One region of the Sinorhizobium sp. RAC02 genome, then DNA from elsewhere that is predicted to be linked to it. Evidence: riboswitches for the same ligand, from Rfam matches in the RefSeq annotation. Region 1 holds a riboswitch; the other holds the start of a gene.
The links. A riboswitch is a leader RNA that binds a small molecule or an ion and turns the genes downstream of it on or off. The one in region 1 is predicted to bind cobalamin.
Positions count from the first base shown of each region.

Region 2: linked by a shared signal. The riboswitch ahead of nrdH (glutaredoxin-like protein NrdH) and the one ahead of BSY16_RS16305 (hypothetical protein) in region 1 are both predicted to bind cobalamin.

Region 1 covers NZ_CP016450.1:3,377,576-3,389,394, reverse strand. Annotated here, with positions in the region: gene BSY16_RS16310 (glycoside hydrolase family 94 protein) at 1-1,288, opposite strand, end outside; cobalamin riboswitch at 1,696-1,912, shown strand; gene BSY16_RS16305 (hypothetical protein) at 2,013-2,228, shown strand; gene metH (methionine synthase) at 2,314-6,105, shown strand; gene BSY16_RS16295 (YeiH family protein) at 6,107-7,141, opposite strand; gene BSY16_RS16290 (LysR substrate-binding domain-containing protein) at 7,220-8,095, shown strand; gene cobM (precorrin-4 C(11)-methyltransferase) at 8,092-8,853, opposite strand; gene cbiE (precorrin-6y C5,15-methyltransferase (decarboxylating) subunit CbiE) at 8,855-10,111, opposite strand; gene BSY16_RS16275 (cobalt-precorrin-6A reductase) at 10,104-10,874, shown strand; gene BSY16_RS16270 (precorrin-3B C(17)-methyltransferase) at 10,838-11,602, opposite strand; gene BSY16_RS16265 (precorrin-2 C(20)-methyltransferase) at 11,599-11,819, opposite strand, start outside.
Region 2 covers NZ_CP016452.1:992,444-1,004,262, forward strand. Annotated here, with positions in the region: partial or broken gene BSY16_RS25730 (TRAP transporter large permease) at 1-876, shown strand, start outside; partial or broken gene BSY16_RS25735 (TRAP transporter substrate-binding protein) at 907-1,901, shown strand; cobalamin riboswitch at 2,193-2,410, shown strand; gene nrdH (glutaredoxin-like protein NrdH) at 2,660-2,881, shown strand; gene nrdI (class Ib ribonucleoside-diphosphate reductase assembly flavoprotein NrdI) at 2,895-3,290, shown strand; gene nrdE (class 1b ribonucleoside-diphosphate reductase subunit alpha) at 3,287-5,434, shown strand; gene nrdF (class 1b ribonucleoside-diphosphate reductase subunit beta) at 5,449-6,438, shown strand; gene BSY16_RS25760 (hypothetical protein) at 6,708-6,914, opposite strand; gene rpsU (30S ribosomal protein S21) at 6,956-7,192, opposite strand; gene BSY16_RS25770 (hypothetical protein) at 7,230-7,517, opposite strand; gene BSY16_RS25775 (cold-shock protein) at 7,649-7,858, opposite strand; gene BSY16_RS25780 (putative bifunctional diguanylate cyclase/phosphodiesterase) at 8,159-10,207, opposite strand; gene BSY16_RS25785 (DUF2218 domain-containing protein) at 10,331-11,401, opposite strand; gene BSY16_RS25790 (ABC transporter ATP-binding protein) at 11,398-11,819, opposite strand, start outside.

The sequences.
Region 1 (11,819 bases):
AGAAATAGACAGCGATCATCGCCAGCAGCGTCAGGATGATGTTGGGCGCGGCAATCGCGAACCAATCCAGCTTGCGGGTCAGGCGCACAGCGCGCTGGACCATCGACGGACGATAGCCGATGCGCTTTTCGAGCTGCTTGCGCTTCTTGCCGACGAGGAAGGCCGCCACATTGGCCTTGTAATCCAGGTCCTCGACATGCGCCGCCGCGTCTTCCTCGGTCATGGTGAGCGCGATTTCGGTCACTTCCAGCTCGGTCTTGCCGGAGCGGCGGGCGAAGCGCTCGATCGTGTTGCGGTACTTGTTGCGCGAGCCGAAATCGAGGTCGCTGTAGTCGGAGCGCTGGCGCAGCGCTTCGTCGAGGCGGCTGACGCTCTCGAACCAGACGGGCCATTCCGTATCGTCGACGGAGCGCAGGCTCTTGATGAGCGAACTCATCGTGACGTTGCCGGAGGACAGCCGGTTGTTCTCCGCGACGATCAGCTCCTCGAGGTCGCTGCCGCGGCTCTCGATCTTGCGCTCCAGCCACTGGATCACCGCGCCCGAGGCCTGCAGGCCGTCACGAAGCCGGTAGAGCAGCTGGATGACGAAGGTGTTGTCGTCGATGAAGGTCTCCATCGACTGGAGATGGGCAATGCATTTTTCCGGATCGTTGAGCCGGATCAGTTCGTCCGCCACCTCGTTCGCCTTCAGCCGCATCTTGCGCGAGCGCTCGACGCGGCTCGAAATGCGGCGGAGGTTTTCAAGAAGCACGAAACGAATGAAGGAAGGCAGCGCCCAGAGTTCGCCGATCTTCAGCGCATCGACCTTCTGGAAGCCCTGAACGAAAGCCGTCAGGCCATCATGCGAGACGCTGCTATGCGTATGGGCGACGTAGAGCCAGGCGACGGCGAGCGTGCGCGGCATCACCTGTCCCTCGACCTCCAGGGTCGGCAACTGGCGGAAGAAGCGGCGGGGGAAATCGCGACGGACTTCCTGGATCGCCTCTTCGACGACGTAATAGTTGTCGAGCAGCCATTCGGCTGCGGGGGTTATCTGCACGCCCGCTTCGACATCCTTCGCCGTCGTCTGGTAGACGCGGAAGATCTCCTTCTCGTTTTCCTTGTGCCGGGCACGGAATTCGAAGGGTCGGAAGCCGGGCAGGGCCGCGCGTTTGTCGCGCGCCAGCGCTTCACCGCAATCGGCGAGCTCCTCCAGCGTCAGATAGGTGGCGCGGATCGAATCGTTATAATCGATCTGCTTGACGTCGGCATCGCGCGAGGAGGCTTGCGGCGTATTATGAAGGGGCATGTTTCTGATTCTGGATCCGGCCATGTGGAACCATCCGGCGGCGGCCTTTGCGCTGGACAGTTTTTTGCGGGCAGGGTTCATATTTGTGCCGCGATCAGCCATGGCACCGAACCGCACCCCGGGGGTACTTGACGGTTGGACATGGCTCAGGCGACACGCTTGTTGGCATCCTGGCCGCGTGGTGCATGAAAACGGCATTTTTTAGCCGTAAGGACAGAGACTTGCAACATGTCAACAGGACTGGATGGCGCAGCATGGACCCTCATCTGCGGATTTGGTGAATCGCCCATCCCTCCCCAAGGGCGAACCTGCGCATGGTGCAGGCGGAAAGCCAAATGCCTGGTGACGGAAAAAGTTCCCGCCCTGTGCATGATAGTCAAAACCATTGACTTGCCGGCGCGCTGACGCCAGTTTGCCGAAGTCAGGGTCTTCCGAGTCGCATGCGGCTTGGAGGCTAAGAGGGAAGCCGGTGCGATGCTCCAGATGGAGTGCCAAGACCGGCGCTGCCCCCGCAACTGTGAACGGCGAGCGACTGTCGATAAAGCCACTGGTCTTTGGACCGGGAAGGCGAGACAGAGGCGACGACCCGTGAGCCAGGAGACCTGCCCTGATACTTGAAACGTCCATGGGCGGGGTGTCCCAGTGGTGCGCTTGCTTGTCGCCTTTCGGCGAAATCCAGCATGCGTGCGTCCGGTCATCCCCCAATTTACCGATTGGGGAAGAAATGCTTGCACTTGATCACAACGGCCTCTCCGGCACCGGAAAGCCGGAATCCGTCTTCATCTCCTGGCTGCTCTGGCAACCGCGCGGCGCCGACCTTGCCGTCGAGGCACTGAAGGAGGTGCAGAAACTCTCCCGTTATGAGGATGCCGATCCGGATATTGCCCGCCTGCGATCGCTGTTCGCCTCGCTTGCCGGTGCAGACCGTCCGCTTCACTGACGCGTCGTTCGCATAAACGCATATTGACATAAAGATATCTTTATGTGACTTCCGATGCAGTATGATTGCACCGGAGGGCTTTGCCATGGCCAAATCGCACCTGGACACCCTGTTCGGCCCCGAACTGCCGCGACGCGACGGCCGCGAGATCCTCGCAGCCCTGCAAAAAGCCGCGCGCGAGCGCATCCTGGTGCTCGACGGCGCCATGGGCACGGAAATCCAGACGCTCAAGCTCGTCGAGGACGATTTCCGCGGCGACCGCTTCGGCGATTGCGCCTGCCACCAGCAGGGCAACAACGACCTGTTGACGCTGACCCAGCCGGGCGCGATCGAGGACATTCATTACCGCTATGCGCTGGCCGGCGCCGATATTCTCGAAACCAACACCTTCTCCTCCACCACCATCGCCCAGGCCGATTACGGCATGGAGGACATGGTCTATGAACTGAACCGCGACGGTGCGCGCCTTGCGCGGCGCGCCGGCCTGCGCGCACAGGAAAAGGACGGCCGCCGCCGCTTCGTCGCCGGCGCGCTCGGCCCGACCAACCGCACCGCCTCCATCTCGCCCGACGTCAACAATCCCGGCTACCGCGCCGTCTCCTTCGATGACCTGCGCCTCGCCTATGCCGACCAGCTGCGTGGCCTCATCGATGGTGGCGCCGACATCATCCTGATCGAGACGATCTTCGACACGCTGAACGCCAAGGCCGCGATCTTCGCCACCCGCGAAGTCTTCGAGGAAAAGGGCATCGACCTGCCCGTCATGATATCAGGCACAATCACCGATCTTTCCGGCCGCACGCTGTCCGGCCAGACGCCGGAAGCCTTCTGGAACTCGGTGCGCCACGCCGACCCCTTCTCGATCGGCCTCAACTGCGCGCTCGGCGCCAATGCCATGCGCGCCCATCTCGCCGAAATCTCCTCCGTCGCGCAAACCTTCGTCTGCGCCTATCCCAATGCCGGCCTGCCGAACGCCTTCGGCCAGTATGATGAAACGCCCGGCGAGATGGCCGCCCAGATCGAAGGCTTCATGCGCGATGGGCTGGTCAACATCGTCGGCGGCTGCTGCGGCTCGACGCCGGACCATATCCGCGCCGTCGCCGCCGCCGCCGCCCGCCATAGCCCACGCGAAATCCCCGACATCCCGCGCCATATGCGGCTTTCCGGCCTCGAACCCTTCACGCTGACCGACGCCATTCCCTTCGTGAACGTGGGCGAGCGCACCAACGTCACGGGCTCGGCGAAATTCCGCAAGCTGATCACCGCCGGCGACTATGCGGCCGCGCTCGACGTCGCCCGCGACCAGGTGGCGAACGGCGCGCAGATCATCGACATCAACATGGACGAGGGCCTGATCGATTCAGCCAGGGCCATGACGGAATACGTCAATCTCATCGCCGCCGAGCCGGATATCGCCCGCGTCCCCCTGATGATCGACAGTTCGAAATGGGAGGTGATCGAGGCCGGCCTGAAATGCGTGCAGGGCAAACCGCTGGTCAACTCGATCTCGCTGAAGGAAGGCGAGGAAGCCTTCCTGCACCACGCGAAGCTCGTGCGCGCCTATGGCGCCGCCGTCGTCGTCATGGCGTTCGACGAGACCGGGCAGGCCGACACCAGGGCGCGCAAGGTGGATATCTGCACCCGCGCCTACAAGCTCTTGACCGAAGTCGCCGGCCTTGCGCCGGAAGACATCGTCTTCGACCCGAACATCTTTGCCGTCGCCACCGGCATCGAGGAGCACGACAATTACGGTGTCGACTTCATCGAAGCGACCGCCGAAATCACCGCCACCCTGCCGCATGCCCATATCTCGGGCGGCGTCTCCAATCTCTCCTTCTCGTTCCGCGGCAACGAGCCGGTGCGCGAGGCGATGCACGCGGTCTTCCTCTATCACGCCATCCAGGCGGGCATGGACATGGGCATCGTCAATGCCGGCCAGCTCGCCGTCTACGACACGATCGAGGCCGACCTGCGTGAGGCCTGCGAGGACGTGGTGCTGAATCGCGCACCGAAGGGCGGCGGCACCGCGACCGAGCGCATGCTGGAGATCGCCGAACGCTTCAAGGGCACGGCCGGCAAGGAAGCCAAGGAGCGCGACCTCGCCTGGCGCGACTGGGCGGTTGAAAAACGCCTCGAACACGCCCTCGTCAACGGCATCACCGAATTCGTCGAGGCCGACACGGAAGAGGCCCGGCAGAATGCGGAACGCCCGCTGCACGTCATAGAAGGCCCCTTGATGGCCGGAATGAACGTCGTCGGCGACCTGTTCGGCGCCGGCAAGATGTTCCTGCCGCAAGTCGTGAAATCCGCCCGCGTGATGAAGCAGGCCGTCGCCGTGCTGCTGCCCTACATGGAGGCCGAAAAGCTTGCCAATGGCGGCAGCGGTGAGCGCCAGAGTGCGGGAAAAATCCTGATGGCGACCGTCAAGGGCGATGTGCACGATATCGGCAAGAACATCGTCGGCGTCGTGCTCGCCTGCAACAATTACGAGATCATCGATCTCGGCGTCATGGTGCCGGCGGCGAAGATCCTCGAGACGGCGAAGGCCGAAAAGGTCGATATCATCGGCCTGTCCGGCCTGATCACGCCCTCGCTTGACGAGATGGTGCATGTCGCCAATGAAATGGAGCGCGAGGGTTTCGACATTCCCCTCCTCATCGGCGGCGCGACGACGAGCCGCGTGCACACCGCCGTCAAAATCCATCCGCGCTACGACCGCGGCCAGACCGTCTATGTCACCGATGCCAGCCGCGCCGTCGGCGTGGTCGGCAGTCTGTTGTCGGCCGAGATGAAGCCCGGTTACGTCGAGACGCTGAAGGCCGAATACCGCAAGGTCGCCGATGCCCATGCCCGCAGCGAGGCGGAAAAGCAGCGCCTGCCGATTGCCAAGGCGCGTGACAACGCCTTCAAGGCCGACTGGTCCGCCTACCAGCCGAAGACACCCTCCTTCCTCGGCACCCGCGTCTGGCAGGATTGGGACCTCGCCGATCTCGCCCGTTACATCGACTGGACACCCTTCTTCCAGACCTGGGAGCTGAAAGGCGTCTTTCCGAAAATCCTCGATGACGAGAAGCAGGGACCGGCGGCCCGCCAGCTCTTTGCCGATGCGCAGGCGATGCTGGAAAAGATCATTTCGGAAAAGTGGTTCACGCCGAAAGCCGTCATCGGCTTCTGGCCGGCCGGCACGGTGGGCGACGACATCCGCCTCTTCACCGACGAGGCGCGCAACACGGAGCTTGCGACCTTCTTCACGCTGCGCCAGCAGCTTTCCAAACGCGACGGCCGGCCGAACGTCGCACTCTCCGATTTCGTCGCACCCGTTAACAGCGGCAAGCAGGATTATCTCGGCGGCTTCGTCGTGACGGCCGGCATCGGCGAGATCGCCATTGCCGAGCGCTTCGAGCGGGCGAACGACGACTACAACTCGATTCTGGTGAAAGCGCTCGCTGACCGTTTCGCCGAAGCGTTTGCCGAACGCATGCATGAAGTGGTGCGCAAGGAACTCTGGGGTTATGCGGCGGACGAGACCTTTGCTCCGACCGACCTCATTGGCGAGCCCTATGCCGGCATCCGCCCTGCTCCCGGCTATCCGGCTCAACCGGATCATACGGAAAAGACGGCACTGTTCCGCCTGCTCGACGCGGAAAAGGAAATCGGCGTGACTTTGACCGAAAGCTTCGCCATGTGGCCCGGCTCCTCCGTCTCCGGTCTCTACATAGCGTCGCCCGAAAGCTATTATTTCGGCGTCGCCAAGGTGGAGCGCGACCAGGTGGAAGACTACGCGCGGCGTAAGGATATGCCAGTCGTCGAAGTGGAACGCTGGCTCGGACCGGTGCTCAACTACGTGCCGGCACCGGTGCGGGAAAACGCGGCCTGAGTCAGGCCGTCGCAAGGTTGAGGGCGAGCACCATGGCGTAGCTGGCGAGAACCAGCACGCCGAGCGACAGCACGACCGCGGCCGTCACCCGCGGTCCCGCGCGCATCACGCGCTTCAGGTCGATGCCGAGGCCGAGTGCGGCCATGGAAAGAATGGTCAGCACCGTCGCGACCTCACCCATCGCGCCCGCCATGGCGGCATCGACAAGGCCGACACTGCGGGCAGTCAGCATGGCGAGAAACCCGAGGATGAACCACGGCACGAGCCGGTACAGTGCGGGCCTGCGCCCCGTCGCCCCCGCCGAAGCACAGGACAGGAGGAAGATCACCGGCCCCAGCATCAGCACGCGCACGAGCTTGACGAAGGTGCCGATCTGGATGCTGAGGGCGGAGACCGGCGCGGTCGCCGCCAGCACCTGCGGCACCGCATAGACCGTCATGCCCGCCATCACACCGTAACCCGTCGCCGAAAGGCCGAGTAGCGGCACTAGCACCGGCAGGAGCAGCACGGTGATCATGCCGAGCACGGCGGTGAACGCAATCGACGAGGCGACATCCTCGGCGTCAGCGTGGATGACGGGCGCCGTCGCGGCAATCGCGGAATTGCCGCAGATCGAGTTGCCGCAGGCTACCAGCAGCGCAACGGAGCGGGACAGGCCAAGCCAGCGCCCTATCCCGTAACTCGTCATGAGAACCGCCCCCACAACCACGGCAATGGCACCGATCAGCGAAATGCCCATGCCACCGATCGCCGCAGCACTGACGCTCGCACCGAGCAGGACGATGGCCACTTCGAGAAAGTACTTTGCCGAAAAGACAATGCCGGGATCGAAACGGGCGGGTTGACGCAAAAACAGCCGCAACACCGCGCCGATCAGGATGGCCAGCACCAGGGCCTCGATCCAGGCCCCGCCTGTCAGGCGCGCTTCCAGGTGCTCGGCAAGCACCGCAAGGCCAGAAACCAGGCCGGCCAGGACGACACCCGGCAGCAGTGCCCGCGTTCCAAGAAATGCTCTTCTGTTAGATAAATTTTCCATGCGCCAACGATGCGCTTGAAACTCCATTCAATCCATCAGTAAGTATCGGATGTTTCATTCGATTGGATCGAACATATGATGACGCTCGAACAGCTCCGTATCTTCGTCGCCGTGGCGGAGCGCGAGCATCTCACGCAGGCCGCCGAGGCGCTGAATCTCACGCCCTCCGCCGTCAGCTCGGCGATCCGCGTCGTGGAGGAGCGCTACGGCATCGCGCTATTTCACCGGACCGGCCGGCGGATCGAACTGACGGAGACAGGCCATGCCTTCCTGCCGGAAGCCAGGGCCACGCTGGCACGGGCCGAAAGCACGGATCTCTTCCTCACCGAAATCGGCGGCCTCAAGCGCGGCACGCTGACGCTTGCCGCCAGCCAGACGGTCGGCGCCTACTGGCTGCCCCCGCTGCTCATAAGCTTCCACGCGGCCTATCCGGCCATCGACATGCGCGTGGGCAGCGGCAACACGGAGCAAGTTGCCGAGGCCGTGCTCGAGGGGCGGGTGGAACTCGGATTCGTCGAAGGCGCAATCGACCATCCTGCCCTCTCGCAGCGGACCGTCGCGCGCGACCGCGTCGTGGTGGTTGCGCCGGCCGGCCATCCACTCTTGGGCAAACCGGTCGAGCCGGCCGATCTTTTGGCGGCGCACTGGGTTCTGCGCGAAGCGGGCTCCGGCACACGCGGCGCCCTGACCGCTGCGCTGGCGGCGCGCGGCGTGGACGAGGCATCTCTCGACATCACACTTTCCCTGCCGTCGAACGAAGCCGTGCGCAGCGCCGTGCTTGCCGGCGGCGCATTGACCGCGATTTCCGAACTGGCCGTCGCGGACGACCTGGCATCGGGCCGGCTGGCCCGCATCGCCTTCGACCTGCCGGAGCGCGCCTTTCGCCTGCTCCGGCACAAGGAGCGTTACCGCTCCAAGGCGTCGCTCGCTTTGGAAGCGCTTCTGCCGACCTAATCGCCCCGGCCGCGGAAACGCCGTTGGTAGGTGGGATCGTAGAGCGAGCTTTCACGAAAATCCGTGGCCGCCAATGCGCGGCCGACGAAGATCAGCGCCGTGCGCTCGATCGGTTCTTCGGCAACTTTCGCCACGATATCGGCCAACGTGCTGCGCACCACGCGCTCATCGAGCCAGGAGGCTTTCACGACGATCGCCACCGGGCAATCGGCGCCGTAGAGCGGGGTAAGGTCTTCGACCACCTTGTCCAGGGCGTGAATGGCCAGATGGATGGCCAATGTGGCGCCTGTCGCACCAAAGTTCTCCAGCGTCTCGCGGTTCGGCATGGGCGAGGCGCGGCCGGAGACGCGGGTGAGCACGAGGCTCTGCGCGACGGCCGGAATGGTGAGTTCGCGACCGAGTGCGGCGGCGGCCGCGGCAAAGGACGGCACGCCCGGGGTCATCGTATAGGTCAGCCCGTGGTTTTCGAGCCGGCGGACCTGCTCGGCAACGGCGCTCCAGACGGAAAGATCGCCGGAATGCAGCCGCGCCACGTCCTCGCCCGCCTGCGCCGCGCGCAAGAATTCGGCCTCGATCTCGTCGAGCGATAGCGGCGCCGTGTCGACGATGCGCGCGCCCGGCGGGCAATATTGCAGAAGCTCCGGCGAGACGATGGAACCGGCATAGAGGCAGACCGGGCACTTGCCGATCAGGTCACGCCCACGCACGGTGATGAGGTCGGCAGCACCGGGACCGGCGCCGATGAAATGAACGATCATATTATTCCTCAATTTGTTTAGCCGGCTTGACCCAGCTCCATTGCGTGACCGGCATGGCGGGCCGCCAGCCCGTCATCTGCCCGATGGGTGAGGCCCGCGTGACATCGATGCGGGTCAACGCGCCGCCAAGCCGCGCATGGTGCGCAAGCAGCACCACTTCCATTTCCGTCGTCACCGCATTGGCGACGAGCCGACCGCCGGCCTTCAGGCCGCCAATCGCCGCCTCCATCACCCCCGCCTCGCTGCCGCCGCCGCCAATGAAGACGGCATCCGGCGCAGCAAGCCCGGCAAGCGCTGCCGGCGCCGCGCCCTCGACGACCGAAAGGCCCGGCACGCCGAAATTGTTGGCATTGCGGCGGATGCGGGCGGCGCGTTCGGTGTTTCCCTCGATCGCGATGGCGCGAAGCGAGGGGTCGGCCAGCATCCACTCGATGCCGATCGATCCCGAGCCGGCGCCGACATCCCACAGCGATTCGCCCCGCTTCGGCGCCAGCGCGGAGAGGGTCAGCGCGCGGACTTCGCGCTTGGTGATCTGCCCGTCATGCTCGAACAAACCATCATCGAGACCGGGCGTATAGGCGAGGACCCGTGCGGCACTGCCAGCCACAACCTCCACGGCGCAAACATTCAGCATATCGGCATCCGTAAGTGCAAAGGTCTCCGCCCGATGGCTGCTCAGCCGCTCCCGCGCGCCGCCGAGCGCTTCGAGAACGGTGAGCGTCGAGGCGCCAAAGCCGTTTTCCGCGAGCAATGCGGCCAGCGCCGCCGGGCCGTCACTGTCCGACGTCAGAGCAAGAATGCGGCTGCCTGGATGCAGGTGCGGGCGAATGAGATCGATGGGGCGGCCATGCAGCGAAAGGCAAAGCGTATCCTGAAGCGCCCAGCCCATGCGGGAAGCCGCAAGACTGAACGACGACGGCGCCGGAAAGACGCGCATTTCGGCCCGCGCGATGCGACGGGACAACGTGACGCCGACGCCGTAGAAAAACGGATCGCCCGAGGCCAGCACGACGACCGGCCGGTCCCGGACTGACAGCACGGCATCGACCGAACGCTCGAACGGGGACAACCAGCCATGGCGCTCGCCCCGGATCGCCGCATCGGCGAGTTCCAGATGCCGTGTGCCGCCGAAAACCAGCTCGGCGGCGGCAATTGCGGCCTTGGCCTCGTCACCGAGACCCGCTAGACCGTCCTCGCCGATCCCGACGATGGAAAGCCAGGGGGCGGCTTGCGGGGGGATTTGATCAGGCGTGGACAAGCGACGCATCCTCATACTGGGCGGCACGACGGAAGCCCGCGACCTTGCCGGCCGCCTTGCCGGCCGAACCGATCTTGCCGTCACGCTCTCGCTTGCCGGCCGGACCGTCGATCCCGCGCCGCAGCCCGTGCCCGTGCGCATCGGTGGTTTCGGCGGCGTACCGGGGCTTGCGGCCTATCTCGATGAGCATGCCATCGAGCTCGTGATCGATGCGACCCATCCCTTCGCGAGACAAATTTCGGCCAATGCCCGTGCAGCAAGCGCTGCGGCGAATATTCCGCTGCTGCGGCTGGAACGGCGCGGCTGGGAGGAGACGGAGGGTGATCGCTGGATCCGCCGGACCTCCATCGAAGAGGCCGTTACCGCCTTGGGTGTGCAGCCGCGCCGCGTCTTTCTTGCCATCGGCCGGCAGGAGGCGAGAGCCTTCGACGCAGCACCTCAGCACCACTATCTCGTGCGCAGCGTCGATCCGGTCGATCCGCCGATGGAGGCACCGAGCGTCGAATACCTGCTCGCCCGCGGTCCCTTCGCCGTCGAGGCGGAAGTGGACCTGCTGCGGCAACAGCGCATCGATGTCATCGTCAGCAAGAATTCCGGCGGCGACGCCACCTACGGCAAGATCGTCGCCGCGCGTATTCTCGGCCTCCCCGTCATACTCGTCGAGCGGGCGGCCAGCGAAAGCGGCCACCACGCAGAGACGGTCGAGGATGCGGTCCGGCTTACCGATCATCTGCTCGCGTCCTTCAGGAAGCGCGGCGTATAGACCAGGTCCGGCAGGCCGGGACGCGCGATGACCCGCGTTTCCGGCGAGCCGATCACGACGCAGGTCGCCATATCGGCCCGCTCCGCCGCGGCGTCTCCCAACGGCATGACCAGCATATGCTCGTCCGGCCGGCCCGCGGCACGGCCGAAGATCACCGGCGTCGTGGCCGGAAGTGTCTCGCGAAGTATCTCGAATGCCTTGCCGAGCTGCCACGGCCGCGCCTTGCTGATCGGATTGTAGAGCGCGATGACAAGCCCGGCTTCGGACACCAGGCGCAGCCGCTTCTCGATGATCTCCCAAGGCTTGAGATTGTCGGACAGCGAGATCGCACAGAAATCGTGGCCGAGCGGCGCGCCGATGCGGGCTGCGACGGCCAGCATCGCGGTGACGCCCGGAACGATGACGAGGTCGACGGATTTCCAGTCGTCCGGCCCGGCATCGATCGCCTCGCAAACCGCCGCCGCCATGGCAAAGACACCCGGATCACCACCGGAGACGACGCAGACATTGATACCCGCCGCAGCACGGATCAGCGCCGCCTGCGCACGGTTCAGTTCCTCGCGATTGTCCGAGGCGACCTTGATCTGGTCGGAGCGAAGATTCAGCCGGTCGATATAGGGAAAGTAGCCGAAAAACTCGGTCGACGCCGCAACGGCGTTAAGCGCCTCCGGCGTCATCTGGTCCGGATTGCCGGGACCGGTTCCGATCACGAAGAGCTTGCCCGTCATCCGCGGGTGCTCCAGCCCGGCACGAGCACCAGCGAGAAATAGGGCGCGGTGTCGTCGAGCTTTTCCGAGAGCCGGATGGATTTGCCGACGGGCGTGGTACCGCGCTCGACATAGACCGCTTCGCCCAGGCGGCCGGCCTGCGAAAGGGCCCGGCGGATTTTCGGCAGGTTACGGCCGACCTTCATGATGACGGCGGCCTGTGTATCGACGAGACGGC
Region 2 (11,819 bases), on a different replicon from region 1:
CACGGCGGCGGCGTATATCTCGCAGAGCGATAACACGGTTCTGTTCGTCTCCTTTCCCACCCAGATGTTCATGGGGCTGGACAGTTATGGATTGATCGCCATCCCGCTGTTCATTCTCATCGGCGAGATCATGAATGGCGGCGGCATCACGCGGCGCATCATCGACATGGCCATGGCTTTCGTCGGCGCGCTCAAGGGCGGTCTTGTCTATGTGAATCTGCTCGCCCACAGGTTCGTGGCCTCCATTCTCGGTTCCGCGGCAGCACAGGTTGCGCTGATGTCGCAGATGATCGTCCCGGAAATGGAGAAGAAGGGCTAAGATAAGACCTTCGCTGCCGGCCTCACTGCCTATGCCGGCATGCTTGGGCCGGTCATTCCGCCGTCCATCATGTTCGTTGTCTACAGCGTCATTGGCAAGTTCCCGTTGGAACCATGCTGGCCGCCGGCATCATTCCGGGTGTCATTCTAACCATAGCCTTCTGCGTGGTGATCGCGCTCATGGGCTATGTCTACAACTATCCGCGCGGCACCAGCCTGCGATGCGCGAGCGTGTGCCCATTACACTAAAGGCCGTGTCGACTCATCGGCACGGTGATTGACGGCGCGCCTGGCTTGATCATGACCATTCCAATCCTGCTTCCAATCGCGACGGAAGTCTACGGCATCGGCCCGGTGCATTTCGGCGTCGTCGCCGTGCTCAACTTGGTCCTCGGCTTTTTGTCCCCGCCGGTCGGACTGAACTTCTTCATCGCTGCCGCCGTGACGGGCGCGAAACCTGGAAAGATGTTCATTGTAACGCTACCGTTCTTCCTGATCTGCTGCGTCATCCTGGTGCTGCTTTCGATCTTCCCGGCACTCTCGACCTACTTCTCCTAACTCGCTAACTCATAAAAGAGGGAACCCACCATGGACATTACACGTCGTGCTTTGATGAAAAGCGTCTCGCCTGGAGCAGCAATGACTGTCTCCGCACCGTCGATCCTGCGTGCGCAGACCGCCAAGATCTACCGTCTCGGCATTACAGCGCCGCCCGGCCACCCGTGGAACGTCGCAGCTGAAACTGTCGGCAAGCGCCTTTCGGAAGAAACCAATGGTCGCCTTTCGATTCAGGCCTTCCTGTCGAATCAGCTGGGCAACGAAGGCGCGATGCTGCAGCAGATGCAATCCCGCGCGCTGGATCTCGGCTGGATCATGACCGCGGAACTCGGTTCGCGTATTCCTCAGATCGCTGCCATCAATGCGCCGTGGCTCGTCAAAAGCACGGAAAAAGTCGCTACGCTCGTTCGCCATCCCGCGGCCCTCAAGCTGCTCGACGTACTGCCTACCCAGAGCGGTACGATCGGCCTTGGTTACGGCATCGCCACCCTACGCGTCGTCTTCACGGGCAAGGAAACCGCAGGCATCGAAGATATCAAGGGTATGAAGCTGCGCATCAACACAACGCTGGCGTACCGTGATTTCTACCAGCTGCTCGGCGCAGCGCCGACACCAATGCCGACACCGCAGGTGTTCGACGCCATGTCCAACGGGCAGGTGGATGGACTTGAAGCCGATCTGGATCTCTCCTGGAATCAGCGCTACGACAAGGTCGCCAAGACAATGCTGCGTATGAACGCCATCTTCATGCCCTGTGTCGCCTTGGCGTCCGGTCGCGTATAGAAGGGCGTTCCTGAAGCGGATCGTGAACTCATCACCCGCCTCACCCGTGAAGAGCTCGACAAGCAGATCGACGCTACCGTCGCAAAGGAAGCCCCCCTCCTGCAGAATTTCAAGGATGCCGGCATCAAGATCGTCGACGTAGACCTGCAGAACACCGCCGAAATTATCGCGGCCTATCACGAGATCTCGCTGCCGAAGGCACCGGTTCTGAAAAACTGCGGGAAGTCGGCGCAAGTCTCTGACGGAAGCGGCTCACCTGTTTGCGGCTTTCCTGCCAAGGGAAGGCCGTATCGGCACAGTCCACCATGTAGGCACGATTATTTTCAGATCACGTGACAACATTCTGAGAGGCTGGCTTCTTTCCCTCTGATAGGAGCGGGGGTGTTGTTGTCTGCGAAAGACCTAAGAACTCGCAACACGATTGTGGACGAATCTTGATCGAAAGACCCGATGGCGGCGTCGGCCAGTTCTAGTGCGGGCACCGAAACGGTTGATAAGTCGTCATAGCTGTTGACGCATTTTTTACCTCGTCTACTATATCTTGTGTTCGAGGTTCCTTCGATTCGAAAAAATCGAAGGCTAAGACGGGAATCCGGGGCGGCCATGATGGCCGCGTCAAACCGGAGCTGCCCCCGCAACTGTAAGCGGCGAGCATTCGTTCGATGAAGCCACTGAGGCGCAAATGCCTTGGGAAGGTGAACGGATGCCGCGACCCGCAAGCCAGGAGACCTGCCTCGTACATGAATGTCCACGGGCGGGGTGTCCGGAAGGCGAGCGTTGGGTTGCGGAATGATGTCGCGCCCCGTCTCCCCGTATGTCCCGCATAATCACTTCGGGGTGAAGTTATGTCGATCCAGTTTCCAGTGCATCCACGCGAGTAAGCGGCGTTTCGTGTCCGGCCGTCTCAGGCGGCCATCTGCCTATCTCCAGTTTTTCGAACGGCCATCGGCGGATGGCTGAACGATTTGTCACGCCCAATTGTCCAATTACGAGGAAGACCATGTCCATCACCGTCTACAGCAAGCCTGCCTGCGTCCAGTGCACCGCGACCACCCGCGCGCTCGACCGCCAGGGCATCGATTACAGCGTCGTCGACGTCTCCGAGGATGCCGATGCCTTCGCGCTCGTGCAGGGGCTCGGCTACCGGCAGGTCCCTGTCGTCATCGCCGGCGAGCAGCATTGGGCCGGCTTTCGTCCGGATATGATCAGCGCGCTGGCTTGAAGCGAGCCAGGCGATGGGCGGGCTCGTCTATTTTTCCACCCGGTCGGAAAACACCCGTCGGTTCGTGGAAAAGCTCGGCCTTCCAGCCTCCCGCATTCCTCTCCGCGCCGACGAGACGCTGAAGGCGAAGGCGGCCTTCGTGCTCGTCGTGCCGACCTACTGCGGTGAGGACGGGAAAGGCGCCGTTCCCAAGCAGGTGATCCGCTTCCTCAACGATGCGGAAAACCGCGCAAACCTTCGCGGCGTGATTGCCGCGGGCAACAGCAATTTCGGCGCGACCTTCGGGATCGCCGGCGATGTCATCTCCGCCAAATGCGGGGTGCCGTACCTCTATCGCTTCGAGCTTCTGGGCACGGATGAGGATGTCGCCAACGTCAAAGATGGATTGGAACGATTTTGGACACGATGACGCTCGACAAGCCGATCAAGGCCCCGGAGATTACGGCGCTGGACTACCACGCGCTGAACGCCATGCTGAACCTCTACGACGAGGGTGGAAAAATCCAGCTCGACAAGGACCGGCTGGCCGCCAAGCAGTATTTCCTCCAGCACGTCAACCAGAACACCGTGTTCTTCCATAACCTCAGGGAAAAACTCGATTATCTGGTGACGGAGGGCTACTACGAGCAGGAGGTTCTGGACCAGTATGCCTTCAATTTCGTGCGTGACCTGTTCGACCACGCCTATGACAAGAAGTTCCGTTTCCCGACCTTCCTCGGCGCCTTCAAATATTACACGTCCTATACGCTGAAGACTTTCGACGGGAAGCGCTACCTGGAGCGCTATGAGGACCGCGTCTGCATGGTGGCGCTGGCGCTGGCGCGCGGCAACGAACAGCTTGCCCGCGACCTCGTCGATGAGATCATTTCCGGCCGCTTCCAGCCGGCGACGCCGACCTTCCTCAATGCCGGCAAGAAGCAGCGAGGAGAACTCGTTTCGTGTTTTCTGCTGCGCATCGAAGACAACATGGAGAGCATCGGCCGCTCGATCAATTCGGCCTTGCAGCTCTCCAAGCGCGGCGGCGGCGTGGCGCTTTCGCTGACGAACCTTCGCGAAATGGGTGCGCCGATCAAGCAGATCGAGAACCAGTCCTCCGGCGTCATTCCGGTGATGAAGCTATTGGAAGATTCCTTCTCCTACGCCAACCAGCTCGGTGCGCGGCAGGGCGCGGGTGCGGTCTATCTCAACGCCCATCATCCCGACATCATGCGCTTCCTCGATACCAAGCGCGAGAATGCTGACGAGAAGATCCGCATCAAGACGCTGTCGCTTGGCGTCGTCATCCCCGACATCACCTTCGAGCTCGCGAAGAACAACGAGGACATGTACCTGTTCTCGCCGCATGACGTGGAGCGCGTCTACGGTGTTGCCTTCTCCGAGATTTCGGTGACGGAAAAGTACCGCGAGATGGTCGAGGACGCCCGCATCAAGAAGAAGAAGATCAAGGCGCGCGACTTCTTCCAGATCATCGCCGAGATCCAGTTCGAAAGCGGCTATCCGTACATCATGTTCGAGGACACGGTGAACCGGGCAAACCCCATCGCCGGGCGTATCTCCATGAGTAACCTCTGCTCGGAAATCCTGCAGGTCAGCGAGCCGAGCACGTTCAACGACGACCTCTCCTATGCGACGATGGGCAAGGACATTTCCTGCAATCTCGGCTCGCTCAACATAGCGGCTGCTATGGATAGCCCCGATTTCGGCCAGACGATCGAGACGTCGATCCGGGCACTCACGGCCGTCTCCGAGATGAGCCACATCTCCTCGGTCCCCTCCGTCGAGAAGGGCAATGACGACAGCCACGCCATCGGCCTCGGCCAGATGAACCTGCACGGCTACCTCGCCCGCGAGCGCATCTTCTATGGATCGGAAGAGGGCGTCGACTTCACCAATATCTATTTCTACACGGTGACGTACCACGCCATCCGCGCCTCCAACCGGCTGGCGGTCGAGAAGGGCGTGAGCTTCAAAGGCTTCGAGAATTCGAAATACGCTTCCGGCGAATATTTCGACAAATACACGGAAGCGGAATGGCTGCCGGCGACGGATAAGGTGCACGGGATTTTCGACGAGGCGGGTATCCATATCCCGACGCAAGATGACTGGCAGTCTCTGAAGGCTGCAGTCATGGCAGGTGGTCTCTACAACCAGAACCTCCAGGCCGTGCCGCCGACGGGCTCGATCTCCTATATCAATCACTCGACGTCCTCGATCCACCCGATCGTCTCGAAGATCGAGATTCGCAAGGAAGGCAAGATCGGCCGCGTCTATTATCCGGCCGCCTTCATGACGAACGACAATCTCGACTACTACCAGGACGCCTATGAGATCGGCCCGGAGAAGATCATCGACACCTATGCGGCGGCGACGCAGCATGTCGACCAGGGCCTGTCGCTGACCTTGTTCTTCCGCGACACCGCGACGACGCGCGACATCAACCGGGCGCAGATCCATGCCTGGAAGAAGGGCATCAAGACCATCTACTACATCCGCCTTCGCCAAATGGCGCTGTCCGGCACGGAAGTGCAGGGCTGCGTCTCGTGCGCATTGTGACATCGGGGAAGACCATGAACATCCAAGTGAAGACCAAAGCCCCGAAGGCGGCCGCCGCCGTGCGCGCCATCAATTGGAACCGCATGGAGGACGACAAGGACCTGGAAGTCTGGAACCGCCTGACCGGAAATTTTTGGTTGCCGGAGAAGGTGCCGCTCTCCAATGATATCCCGTCCTGGGCTACCTTGAAGCCGGAGGAACAGCAGCTCACCATCCGCGTCTTCACCGGCCTCACCCTGCTTGACACAATCCAGAACGGCGTCGGCTCCGTGCGGTTGATGGAGGATTCCGCGACCCAGCACGAGGAGGCGGTGCTCTCCAACATCTCCTTCATGGAGGCCGTGCACGCGCGCTCCTATTCGTCGATCTTCTCCACGCTGTGCTCGACGCCGGACGTCGACGACGCCTATCGCTGGTCGGAGGAAAACGAGTTTTTGCAGCGGAAGTCGGCGCTGATCATGGAGCAGTACGCTTCCGCCGATCCGTTGAAGAAGAAGGTTGCCAGCGTCTTCCTTGAAAGCTTCCTGTTCTATTCCGGCTTCTACCTGCCGATGTACTGGTCGAGCCGCGCAAAGCTTACCAATACCGCCGACATGATCCGTCTCATCATCCGCGACGAGGCCGTGCACGGTTACTACATCGGCTACAAGTTCCAGCGTTCGCTGGAACGGCTGTCGGAGGAACGGCGCCAGGAGATCAAGGATTTCGCCTTCGACCTGCTGCTCGAGCTCTACGACAATGAGGCGAAATACACCGAAGCGCTCTATGACGGCGTTGGCCTGACCGAGGACGTGAAGAAGTTCCTGCACTACAACGCCAACAAGGCGCTGATGAACCTCGGCTACGAGGCGCTTTTCCCGCCAGAGGCCTGCAAGGTGAACCCCGCAATTCTTTCTGCGCTCTCGCCGAATGCCGACGAGAACCACGACTTCTTCTCCGGCTCCGGCTCGTCCTATGTCATCGGCAAGGCGGTCGCCACCGAGGATGCCGACTGGGACTTCTAGGTACGAGTAGGGTGGGTTTGGTATCGACGGCGTAGCGGCCCGGAAACGGAGGGCCGTTGCTTCGGTCCGCTATCTATGCCGATCGAGGGATTCAGCAGACCGCATTCCGCGTTTGCTGAATCCCAAATAAGGCAAGCGGCCAATTCGATGGCTTGGCCGCTTTACCCTTGAAGACGTCAAAGATGGTCTTGTCGAAATGGGCTTGCCTTTGAATGTCGGGCGAGCTGTCTCGATGCTTGGGCGTTTGCGCCCCTCACAGCCATCGCTGGCTATTTGCGCTTTCGCTTGGGAGCAGGAACCGGTTGAACCGTCTCCGCATCCTGGGCCAGTCGCAACGCGCGCAGTTTCTCGGTCTTCTTTTCGCGGGCGGCGGCTTCCTGCTCGATGATGCCTTTCGCGACAGAGTTGGTCTCAGCCGCCTTCGTGGCAGCCGTCGCCTTTGTCGGCTTGAAAAATTGCTGTCGAGTCGCTGTCATCGATCACTCCTCACCTGAGCCGGAAACTGGTCGCCACGCGATCACGCGCGAATGGGTTTCTTCTTGGGTGCCGGAAGCAAACCTTCTCGCTGCGCTTTCTTGCGGGCGAGCTTGCGGGCACGCCGGATGGCATCGGCTTTTTCTCGTACTCTCCGCTCGGAAGGCTTTTCGTAGGCGCTACGCGCCTTCATTTCCCGAAAAAGCCCTTCTCTCTGCATCTTCTTTTTCAGAACGCGGATAGCCTGCTCGATGTTGTTGTCCCTGACGAGAACTTGCAAATTATGTCCTTCCTTGGCGGGAGTACCCGCTGCTTGTTTACTTTTTGGTCCGGATGCTGGAGGCCTTGAACCAGGGCTCTTTTCCTCCGGAATGGGCGGTCGGCGTTTTGGGCCTTGTCACCACCGGCGTGTCCGGCGCCTCGATGTCGCTTGCGAGAATACGGCGTTCATGGGGCTCATCGCCGACACGAACGCGGTATTGCACTTCGCCACGATCAGAAGGCAGCACAGCGACGATCCGGCAAGCTCTCCCGCCATCGGCAGGACGGCGCTGATCCGTCTTGAGCTTTACCGCGTCACCGATTGCGTAGACATTCCGGCTCATAGGTGCCCCTTTCAGGTTCCGACTTCCCGAATGCGAAAAATAAAAAGGCCGGGCATCGACCCGACCTCTTCCCGTCGCTCTCCATTCGCTGCCAGTACATCCGTGGTCAGCGAAAAGGGGCAACAATTCTCTTATTCTGCGGTCAGGTTGTCGGCAGAAAGCTTGCCGGACTTGCGGTCCTGAACCACTTCGTAGTTGACCTTCTGGCCCTCGGCGAGCGAGCGGAGACCGGCGCGCTCGACAGCGGAAATATGAACGAAAATGTCACTTGCGCCGTCATCCGGTGCGATGAAGCCATAACCCTTGGTGCCGTTAAACCACTTTACGGTGCCTGAACTCATAACGATATCCTTTCAATCGTTGAAAACGCGACGAAATCGGTCGCAGATAAATCGACAATGAGAGGAGATCTGACCGGGCCGGAAGGCGGAAGACAAAGGTCGCAAGCAAAGTTCGATACCACGAAGATAAGTATGTTTGCCGGCTTGGGCAACAAAATTCTCGCCGCCGCCCGAGATTTCTCAAAAAAAGTACTGAAAAAACATCGCGGAATCAGCGATATGCCGTCGATTTTATTTTTTCCTCGTCCGTAATTTTCTATCGACGGGTGTATGGCGGCCTGAAACGACGGCCTCGTCCTGTCATGCCGCGACCGGTCCGACGCCGATAGATGTCACCCGGCCCACCTTGTCGGCGATTTCCGATAGCGGTTCCGGCCGACCGTAGAAGAACCCCTGGGCTTCCCGGCACCCTTCTGCCTGCAGGAAATCAGCCTGCTCCTGACGCTCGACGCCTTCAGCAACGACGGACATTCTGAGGCTGGTGGCGAGAAGGATCGTCGCCTTGACGATTGCCATTGAGACCTCGTTGGTCGTCACCGCCTCGATGAAGGAGCGATCCAGCTTGACCTTGTCGAAGGGGAAGGTCTGCAACATGGAGAGCGAGGAGTATCCCGTGCCGAAATCATCCATGGCGATGGTCACGCCCAGCGTCTTCAACTGCCGAATGACACGCAGCGTCCGTTCCCTGTCCTCTATGAGGCTTGCTTCGGTGATCTCCAGTTCCAGACGCGATGCCGATAGGCCTGTAGATAAAAGGACCTCATGAACGGACTTCGGCAGGTCGGCCTGTGCGAGTTGCGCAGAGGCGATGTTGACGGCGATCCTGTACGGTTTGGCCCAACGCGCGGCTTCCTCGCATGCCGTCCTGAGCACCCAATCGCCGATCGAAAGGATCAGACCGGTTTCCTCGGCGATCGGAATGAAGTCGGAAGGCGGCACGAGGCCGCGCGTGCGGTGCTTCCAGCGCACCAGCGCCTCGTATCCGATGACCTCGCCTGATTGCAGGTTCAGCTGTGGTTGGTAGTGGAGTACAAGCTCATCGCGCTCGACCGCATGGCGCAGTTCCATGGCAAGCGAGCTGCGCTCCCGGCGCCCCTCGTCCATGGACGGCTCATAATAACAAACCGCGTCGCCAATCGCCCGCTTGGCGCGGTACATGGCGAGGTCTGCCCTTCCGATCAACTCCTCTGCATTGTCTGCGTCGCCCGGGAAACGGCTGATGCCGATACTCGCGCCTGCGGTAAGCGTCGTGGTGCCGCGTTGTACCGGCTCGGTAATGCAGTCACCGAGGCGCCGGGCGAATTCGTCCACATCGGCCTGTTCATGAACCGGATGCTTGATGGCGACAAACTCGTCACCGCCGACGCGGGCTATGATCTCGCCTGCTGTCATCTGCAATGCGAACCGCTTTGCCAGCGTCTGCAGCAGACAGTCACCGGCATGGTGCCCGTGAACGTCGTTGATCTCCTTGAAACGGTCGAGGTCGATGACGACCACCGCTGCCTGCGCGCTGCAATCCCGCGCCTGCGCCAGCATGGCGGGCAGATGTTCCGACAGATAGGCCCGGTTTGGCAATCCCGTCAGCGGATCGTGGCGTGCCGCGTGCCGGAAGCTGTCGATCAACTCCCGCTGGGAACGGGTGTCCATCATGTAGAGTATCCACCCGGCGATGACCGCCATCGTTGCGAGCACCAGCACGGCCAGGAATTCGTTGGACATCGTGTGCGTCGGGGCGGCGGCGGTGGCGTCCGGCAACAATGTTGCCGCCCCCATGGCTGTGAAATGCATGGTGCAGATCGCAAGCACCAGCGTGAGCATCGCCAGAAGCCGGCTGAGGCCCGAATGGTATCGTGCCAGCAGATGGGCCGTCAGAGCGCCGAAACCCAGCGCAAACAGCACGGCCGCGGTGACGAGGGTCTGGTCCCATTCGAGTTGCCCGGCATTTTCCAGGCCCACCATGCCGGTAAAGTGCATGGCGACGATGCCTATGCCGAAAACCAGGCCGCCGATCTCGGGAGGCAGGTTCCACGCCCGCTCCACCGTCATGTAGAAACCGCCGGCCGTGACGCTGATGGCAATGAGGAGCGAGCCGACCGTCAGGAATGCATCGAATGCGTGTTCAGCCGGAAGCTGAAAGCCCAGCATGGCGACGAAATGTGTGGTCCAGATGGCTGCACCACCGGCCATGCCGGACAAGACAATCCAGGAGAACCGGCGGGCGGTGGGGATGCGATCAGCTCTATCAAACAAGCGCACCGTCATGATCGACGTCACGATGCAGACAATTGCCGCCGCGATGACAAAGGCATAGTCGTGCTCGTAGGCTATACACGAAATCACTCTCAGCATGAGCTGGCCCCAGATCGCGTTGCAATCGAGGGTAGGCGCCTAATCGTAAACAAACTCTAAAGCTATTTCGCTCAAAGTAGGCGTCTCCGACCGATCTCTGGCCATCGCGCTCCGGCGCTCGGGCTAAGCCGCCACCACTTCGCGCTCCCAATACCAGGCCACATACATCCGCTTCCTGTCATGTTGCCGCCTCTTCAGGAAGCCGCGGATTATCCGCACGTCGTCTTTCTCGCAGGCCACCCAGACGAAGGTCTCACCATCGACGGAGGCAAAGGCCGCCTTCGCCGTTTCTGCGAGCATGTTCTTCGTGCCGGCGGGATAGGTCCCGCGGTGCAACCAGCGCACGTCGAGCGTGCCCGCGGTGGGAAGCGATTGCTCTTCCGCGGCATCCTGCACCTCGATGATGGCTTGCATATGTGTGCCCGTCGGCGCTTCGGCGGCGATGCGGGCAATGGCGGGCAGGGCGCTTTCGTCGCCAACGAGGAAAATGGAGGCTGCCTCCGGCATATTGCCGCCGCCCGGCCCGAGCAGCGCCAATCGGTCGCCCGGTTGCGCATCCCGGGCAAAGTCGGCGCCCGGGGTTGCTATGCCGGGCGTGGGATGTTGCAGGAAGTCGATCCACAGCTCCCGCCGTTCCACATCGACAGCGCGGATCGTATAGACACGGGACAGCAGCGTATCCTCGCCTTCCGGCCAGGCAATGCGGCCATCGTCGCGCGGACCCGGCCAGACCGGCTCCCGCCCCCGAGGCGGAATGAGCAGCCGCACATGCATGTCGCTGCTGACAAAGGGCGTGGCATCCGCACAGGCAACGATTACGCGCCGCATATGCGGTGTCACGTCCTTTGCCGACACGACCGTCACCTCGTGAAGGTTGGCGAGCCGCGTGCGGGGCGCCGGTTCGGACCAGGCAAGTTCGAACGGCTCGTCTCCGGCAAAGTAGAAGAGATGCTCGGCGATGACGGTGCGGCTGATCTGGAGCGCATCCTGCGTCGGGCAGACCAGCTCGATCAGAAGCTTGCCATCCTCCAGGCGCATATGCGCAGTGCCGGTTTCGCTCGTGAGCAGCGCGGTACCAGCGGTGCGCTGAACCTCTGCGTGTTCGATGAAGTGCTCGCAGACCTCGTCGAGCATCCGTTCGGCATCCTTCGGCAGTGCTATGCCGGAAAGTTTGAATTCCGCGACTGCGGTCATGACGGGTCCTCGCTCTCGAATGCCCGGATCGGGGCGGTATCGTTCTTGCCGGCAGCGCCGGCCTGTCCTGTGATCATCCGATGTCGTCCGATCGGCAACATGGTCGGCCGCCCGGATGTCGGGTCTGTGATGATGCGGCTTTCCAGGCCGAAGACCTGCCGCACGTTTTCTTCCGTCAGCACATCCTCCGGCCTGCCGGAGACATGCAGCCGGCCATCCGACATGGCGACGAGGTGGTCCGCGTAGCGTGCCGCCAGGTTGAGGTCGTGCAGCACCATGACGATCGTGGTGCCGCGCGTCTGGTTGAGATCGGTCAGGAGGTCCAGCACTTCGATCTGGTGGCTGATGTCGAGAAAGGTCGTCGGCTCGTCAAGCAGCAGGAGTTCCGTCTGCTGCGCCAGCGCCATGGCGATCCAGA